Regions from separate parts of the Lysobacter sp. F60174L2 genome, predicted to be linked through region 2. Evidence: riboswitches for the same ligand, from Rfam matches in the RefSeq annotation. Region 2 holds a riboswitch; the other holds the start of a gene.
The links. Region 2 has a riboswitch for cobalamin ahead of ACT9AS_RS12885 (ribonucleoside-diphosphate reductase subunit alpha). Riboswitches for the same ligand answer to the same signal wherever they lie in the genome.

Region 1 (3,380 bases), on a different contig from region 2:
CCGGCAGGCGGCGGGTGTTGGCGACGTCGTCGAAGCGGCTGCCTTCGGCGATGCCGGTGATGCCGAAGCGGAAGTCGCCGAAGCTACGGTCGAGTTCCAGTCGCGCGCTATGGCCGGCGCGGCGCGGCAGCTCCTTGCCGGCGTTGAAGCCGGTCAGGCTCTCGGTATCGAGGTAGCTGATGCTGGCGGCCACCTGCCACTGCGCGACGTCGGTATCGAGGCCGAGCTCGGCGCCGCGCATGCGGGCGCGGTCGATGTTGTTGGGCAGGTTGATCGCCGCGTCGAAGGTGATCAGGTCTTCGACCTCGGTCTGGAACGCGTCCAGGCGGACATCGAGGTGCCTGCCGCGCCAGGCCAGGCCGAGTTCGGCGCTCTCGGACTGCTCCGGCCGCAGGTTCGGGTTGCCGAAGAACGGGTAGTACAGCTCGTTGAAGGTCGGCGCCTTGAAGGCGGTGCCGTAGCCGGCGCCGAGCCGCCAGCGATCGGCGAACTCCACGCCCCAGGCCGCGCTGCCGGTGGTGTGGCCGCCGAACTGCTCGTTGTCGTCGCGGCGCACGCTGGCCTGCAGCGACTGCGCGCCAAAACGTCCCTGGTACTGCGCGAACGCCGCGCGGTTGCCGCGCTTGCTCTCGTCGTAGGTGGTGCTGCCGGCGACGCGGTCGCGCAGCCAGTCGATACCGGCGCTGAGCAGCTGCTGCCCGCCGAAACCGAAGTCGCCCTGCAGCGTGGCGCTGTCGCGGTCGGTGTCGAAATAGCCTAGGTTGGCGCCGCCCTTGAACTGCTCGGAGGCGTCGACGTTGCGGCCCGCGGTCAGCTTCAGCTGCACCGCGTCGGACGGCCGCCAGCGCACGCTGCCGCCGACCACCTGCTGCACGGTCTCGGAACGGTTGGTGAAATCGCCGTCGAAGTCGTTCTCGCCCTCGCTGCGCAGGGCCACCGCGCTGAGTTGCCAGGCGTCGTCGAGATCGATGCCCGCGCGCAGGGCCAGCGCGTTCTGGATGTAGCCGTCGAGGTCAGGCTCGGGCGCGCTGATGAAGCAGCCGCCGGCGAACGGGTCCGGGGTGGCGACGTCGCAGGAATTGAAGCCCTCGGTACGCCGGAACTCGTAGTCGGCACCGAACCAGCTGCGCTCACCGCGCCCGCCGAAACCGACGCCGAACTCGTGCGCGCCGTGGCTGCCGCCACCGACATGCGCGCGTGGCCCGTAACCGGCGTCGCCATCGCGACGGGTGAAGATCTGGATCACCCCGCCGATCGCCTCGCTGCCGTACAGGCTCGAGCGCGGGCCGCGGACGATCTCGACGCGTTCGACCAGCGCCAGCGGCAGGTTCTGCAGCGAGACCAGCCCGGAGGTCGCCGAACCGATCCGGATGCCGTCGACCAGCACCACCACGTGATCGGACTCGCTGCCGCGCAGGAACAACGTGGTCAGCTTGCCGTCGCCGCCCTGGCTCGACATCGACACGCCCGCGCGTCCGCCCAGCAGGTCCGGCAGCGAACGCGCCTGGCTGCGCTCGATATCGGCGCGGTCGATGACTTCGACCGGCGCCAGCGCGGCATCGACATCGATCGCGGTACGGGTGGCGGTGACCACCACGCCATCGAGGTCGGTGGCCGACTGGGCCGCAGCCGCGGCATGCGCGATGCCGCCGGATGCCAGGACGGGAAGGGCGAGGGCGGCCGCGACGGCCAGGGACAGCGAACGGGATTGCATCGATGGTTCTCCAACGCACACGGAAATCGCCGTGCCGGAATTCGGGAAGCTGCGTGGAGGAGGGACCTGCTGCGAAAACGTTCGGACGAGCACCGGCGTCGTCGCCGCAATGCCCGCCGCATCGCAACCGTCATGGGTCGGAACCCGCGGGTTCAAAACCCCTGGGTCCAAACCCCGCATCAAGGCCGGTCTCCGGACTCGCGAGTGGCGTCGTTGTCGACACCGGCCGCGGCGCCTTCCCATGCAATGCACAGTGGCGGTGAGCCGCGGCTGGGCTCGCTTACCGTTGCGGGGGCAGTGCCGGACTGGCCTGGACGGCGTCACCGGCTTCCCGTTTCAACCCGTCGGCAGGACGCCGCCGGGTCACCTCGAAGCGCGCGCAGTCTAAGCGATCGGCATCGGCCGGCGCAAAAAGAACCGGCCGGTACAAAGACGGCACGGCGCCGGTGTCGCGCTCAGTCGCGGCGCCAGGGCGCGTCGGGGTCGGGCTTGGTCGGCACGGTGTCGGCGGCCAGCACCGTGGTCGTGACCGGCCCGGCCGGCGGCTTGTGCCGCGGCGGCGGCAACTGTTCGATCGCGGCCTCGGCGGCGCTGACCAGTTCCTGCCGGCGTGCGTCGGGCACCTCCTGCCAGTGGCAGTCGCACAGTGCGCCTTCGATCGCGTAGAGCAGGTTGAGGGTCGGCTTGAAGCCGGCGCGCTTGACCCGCATGAACGCCTCGACCGCACCGGCCTGCTCGATCTCCTCGCGCGTGTGCAGGCCGACCTGGCGCAGCCACGCGGCGGACTTCGGGCCGATGTTGCGCAGCTTCTGCGTCTCGCTCATGCCAGCGACTCCAGGTAGGCCCGGGCGATCGCTTCCATGCCGCGCTGGTCGTCGGCATCGAAGCGGTCGGGTTCGGGGCTGTCGATGTCGAACACGCCGACCAGCGTGTCGCCGGAATACAGCGGAACCACCACTTCCGAGCGCGAGGCCGAGTCGCAGGCGATGTGGCCGTCGAACGCATTCACGTCCGCGACGCGCTGGGTCTCGCGGGTACTCGCGGCGGCGCCGCACACGCCCTTGTCGAGCGGGATCCGCACGCACGCCGGCTGGCCCTGGAACGGCCCGACCACCAGCTCGCGACCGTCGAAGAAATAGAAGCCGACCCAGTTCAGCGACGGCAGCGCGTGGTAGACCAGCGCCGACAGGTTGGCGGCGTTGGCGATGCGGTCGCGTTCGCCGTGCAGCAGCGCGCGGACCTGCGCCAGCAGCTCGGTGTATTGCTCCGGCTTGGTGCCGGACAGGACGGTGGCGGTGAACATCCGCGAAGTGTAGCAGCGGCCGCGGCGCGACCAGCGGCGGGCGAACGCCTACGATAGGCGGATGTCTTTCCCAAGCTTCTATGTCACCGGCACCGACACCGGCGTCGGCAAGTCGGTCGCCAGCGCGGCCCTGTTACATGCCCTGCGCGCCCGCGGGCGGCGTGCGGTCGGGATGAAACCGGTCGCCAGCGGTTGCGAGCCGGTCGACGGCGCCTGGCGCAACGAGGACGCGCTGTTGCTGCAGGCGGCCAGCGATCCGCGTCCGGACTACGCCGACATCAACCCGTTCGCGTTGCGCGCGCCGGTCGCACCCGAACTGGCGTTGCGCGACGACGGCGTCGAGCTGCGACTGGAGCCGCTCCT
Region 2 (3,380 bases):
GAGGTTGCACACCGCGGTCTCGTCCTGCGAGGTGACCTCGAGGATCTCGGTGCACAGGTTCGACAGGTGCACGACGTTGCCGGCTTTCGCGGTCTGGTTGCAGGCGCGGTTGGACTTGTCCTTGAAGTTCATCCAGCCGTTGCCGGTCTGCGCCAGCGTGCGGATCATCCGGCCGTACAACTCCCTCGCCTTGACCTGTTTGTGGGCGAGTCCGGCGGCTTCGGCGGCGACGTAAGCGCGATCGAAGGACTCGCCGAACAGGTCGGTAAGCTCCGGCACCTTGTGCGGATCGAACAGCGACCACATCGCATCCGCCTCGACCCGGCGCATGAACTCGTCGGGAATCCAGTTGGCGAGGTTGAGGTTGTGGGTGCGCCGGGCCTCGTCGCCGGTGTTGTCGCGCAGCTCCAGGAACTCCTCGACATCGGCATGCCACGGTTCCAGGTAGACGCAGGCCGCGCCCTTGCGCTTGCCGCCCTGGTTGACCGCCGCGACCGAGGCGTCGAGCGTCTTCAGCCACGGCACGATGCCGTTGCTCAGGCCGTTGGTGGACCGGATCAGCGAGCCGCGCGAGCGGATGCGGGTGTAGCTCAGGCCGATGCCGCCGCTGAACTTCGACAGCTTGGCGACGTCCATGTAGCGCTGGTAGATGCTCTCCAGCGAATCCTCCGGCGAGTCGAGGAGGAAGCACGACGACAACTGCTCGTGGGTGGTGCCGGCGTTGAACAGCGTCGGCGACGACGGGATGTAGTCCAGCTGCGCCATGCGTCGGTACAGCGCCAGCGCGTCGCCGACGTCCTCGCTGAGCGCGCAGGCCACTCGCAGGAAGAATTGCTGCGGGGTTTCGATCACCGTGCGCGCGGTCGGGTGGCGCAGCAGGTAGCGGTCGTACAGCGTGCGCAGGCCGAAGTAGTCGAAGCGGGTGTTGAGCGAGTTGTCGATCGCGTCGTTGAGCTTGCGCGCGTTGGCCTGGACGAAGCCGAGCAGGCGCGCGTTGATCACGCCCAGCTCATGACCGCGCTGCACCGACTGCGAGAACGCGTTGATGTCGATTGCCGCGACTTCCTTCTCGATCACGCCCGCCAGCAGGCGCGCGGCGAGGCGACCGTACTCGGGCTCCTCGGCGGTCAGCAGGGCGGCGGTGCGGATCGACAGTTCGTCGAGTTCGCGGGTGCTGGCGCCGTCGTAGAGGCCGGAGATGGTGCGGGTGGCGACGCGCATCGGGTCGATCGCGTAGAGGTCGTCGCTGCAGCGGGTAATCGCGCGCACGATCTTGTTGAGGTCGACCGGCTCGCGGCCGCCGTTGCGCTTGGTCACCGCCATCGAGAAGGCGGCGGCGGGCGGGGTCAGGGTCAGGCCGGGAGCGTCGGCGGCCGTAGCGGTAGCGGTAGTGGCAGTGCCGGCCAGGGAGCCGGCGAGGTCGGACGTATTGGTGCCGTCGGTGGCAACCGCGGCGGGGGTATCGGTGGTCATGGCGTGACTCCGGTGCATGAAGCACGGTTCGCCACCCTTCCCTCGAAGGGCGACGCACGGAGGCGCGCATGCCATCGACCGTCGTGGCCTGCGTGGCGCAGGCCCGACACCGATCGCACGGCCATGCCCCCGCGGGCGCGGAGTCCGGAGACTCCTTGGCCGGTCACCGCGCGGTGTGCATCGCGCGGCTGTCGGCAGGTCTTCGGGCTCTGGACGCGGAGCGTGGCGCTCCACCTACCGGCCGTCGCTTCCCGGGCGCCTGCCCAGTGCCATGACGGCTTTCGTTTCCACTACCGCTGCGGGGCAGCGCCGGAATTGGACGAGGTGTCCGCACCGGCTTCCCGTTTTAAGCCAGCCGCGAGGCCGGCACCGACAACCACAACATAGCGGGATATCCCGCGTCGTCAATACCAAATGTTGTGATAGCTCGATCGTCGTGCATCGTGCCGGGATTTGCCCCGGAACGACGCCGGCGGGACAATGCCGGCCTCGCAGCCGGTTCGCCGGCATGCGCTTCCTCCATTCACCTCTCCATCGCGGGGAGGTTCCAAGGCGCCCAATCCGATGACCATCCTCCGCATGACCGACCTCGACCTCTCCGGCAAGCGCGTGCTGATCCGCGAGGACCTCAACGTGCCGATCGACGCCGACGGCCGGATCACCTCGGAGCAGCGCATCACGGCGGCGTTGCCGACCCTGAAGCTGGCGCTGGAGAAGGGCGCGGCGGTGATGGTGATGTCGCACCGCGGCCGCCCCAGCGAGGGCGTCTGGAGCGAGCACGAATCGCTGCAGCCGGTCGCCGAGCGCCTGTCGCAGTTGCTCGGCATCGAGGTGCCGCTGGTCAAGGACTGGGTCGGCGGCGTCGACGTCAAGCCGGGCCAGCTGGTGCTGCTGGAGAACTGCCGCATGAACGTCGGCGAGAAGAAGGACGACGAAGCGTTGGCGAAGGCGTACGCGGCGTTGTGCGACGTGTTCGTGATGGACGCATTCGGCACCGCGCACCGCGCGCAGGCCTCGACTCACGGCGTCATCAAACACGCGAAAATCGCCGCCGGCGGGCCGCTGCTGATGGCCGAACTCGACGCCCTCGGCAAGGCGCTCGACCAGCCGGCGCGGCCGCTGCTGGCGATCGTCGCCGGCTCCAAGGTCAGCACCAAGCTGGAACTGTTGGCCTCACTGGTGTCCAAGGTCGACCAGTTGATCGTCGGCGGCGGCATCGCCAACACCTTCATCGCCGCGATGGGCCATGGCGTTGGCAAGTCGCTGGTCGAGATGGACCTGGTCGATACCGCCAAAAAGATCATGGCCGACGCCAAGGCCCGCGGCGCCGACATCCCGGTGCCGACCGACGTGGTGGTCGCGCCCGCGTTCGCCGCCGATGCGTCGGCGACGGTGAAGGCGGTCGACGCGGTGGCCGCCGACGACATGATCCTCGACATCGGCCCGGATACCGCCGCGCGTTATGCCGAACTGATCAAGCGCGCCGGCACCGTGGTCTGGAACGGGCCGGTCGGGGTATTCGAGTTCGACGCCTTCGGCCACGGCACCGAGGCGCTGGCGCGGGCGATCGCGGCGAGCGAAGCGTTCTCGATCGCCGGTGGTGGCGACACCCTGGCGGCGGTCGACAAGTACGGGATCGAGGACGAGGTGTCGTACATCTCCACCGGCGGCGGCGCGTTCCTGGAGTTTCTCGAAGGCAAGGAGTTGCCGGCGGTGGCGGCACTCGGTGCGCGGGGGTGACAGCGGGGTTTTGCGGTTGCGCTGACCCACCGGCAGCCGCGAGTCTCGCCTGGATGTAGGAGCGACGTAAGTCGCGATTTCACTGATATCCGGTTTCGCCGTGCGTTCGCGACTTACGTCGCTCCTACAGACGCTTCCCATTCGTCCGCGAGCAGCCCGTAGATCGC

Region 1: another riboswitch for cobalamin. It lies ahead of btuB (TonB-dependent vitamin B12 receptor); the one in region 2 lies ahead of ACT9AS_RS12885 (ribonucleoside-diphosphate reductase subunit alpha).

The regions. Positions count from the first base shown of each region.
Region 1 is NZ_JBQWRA010000001.1:865,665-869,044, reverse strand. It holds gene btuB (TonB-dependent vitamin B12 receptor) at 1-1,714, opposite strand, end outside; cobalamin riboswitch at 1,881-2,100, opposite strand; gene ACT9AS_RS03920 (TfoX/Sxy family DNA transformation protein) at 2,170-2,538, opposite strand; gene ACT9AS_RS03915 (GAF domain-containing protein) at 2,535-3,017, opposite strand; gene bioD (dethiobiotin synthase) at 3,079-3,380, shown strand, end outside.
Region 2 is NZ_JBQWRA010000004.1:203,562-206,941, reverse strand. It holds gene ACT9AS_RS12885 (ribonucleoside-diphosphate reductase subunit alpha) at 1-1,323, opposite strand, end outside; cobalamin riboswitch at 1,650-1,862, opposite strand; gene ACT9AS_RS12880 (phosphoglycerate kinase) at 2,038-3,213, shown strand; gene ACT9AS_RS12875 (GNAT family N-acetyltransferase) at 3,327-3,380, opposite strand, start outside.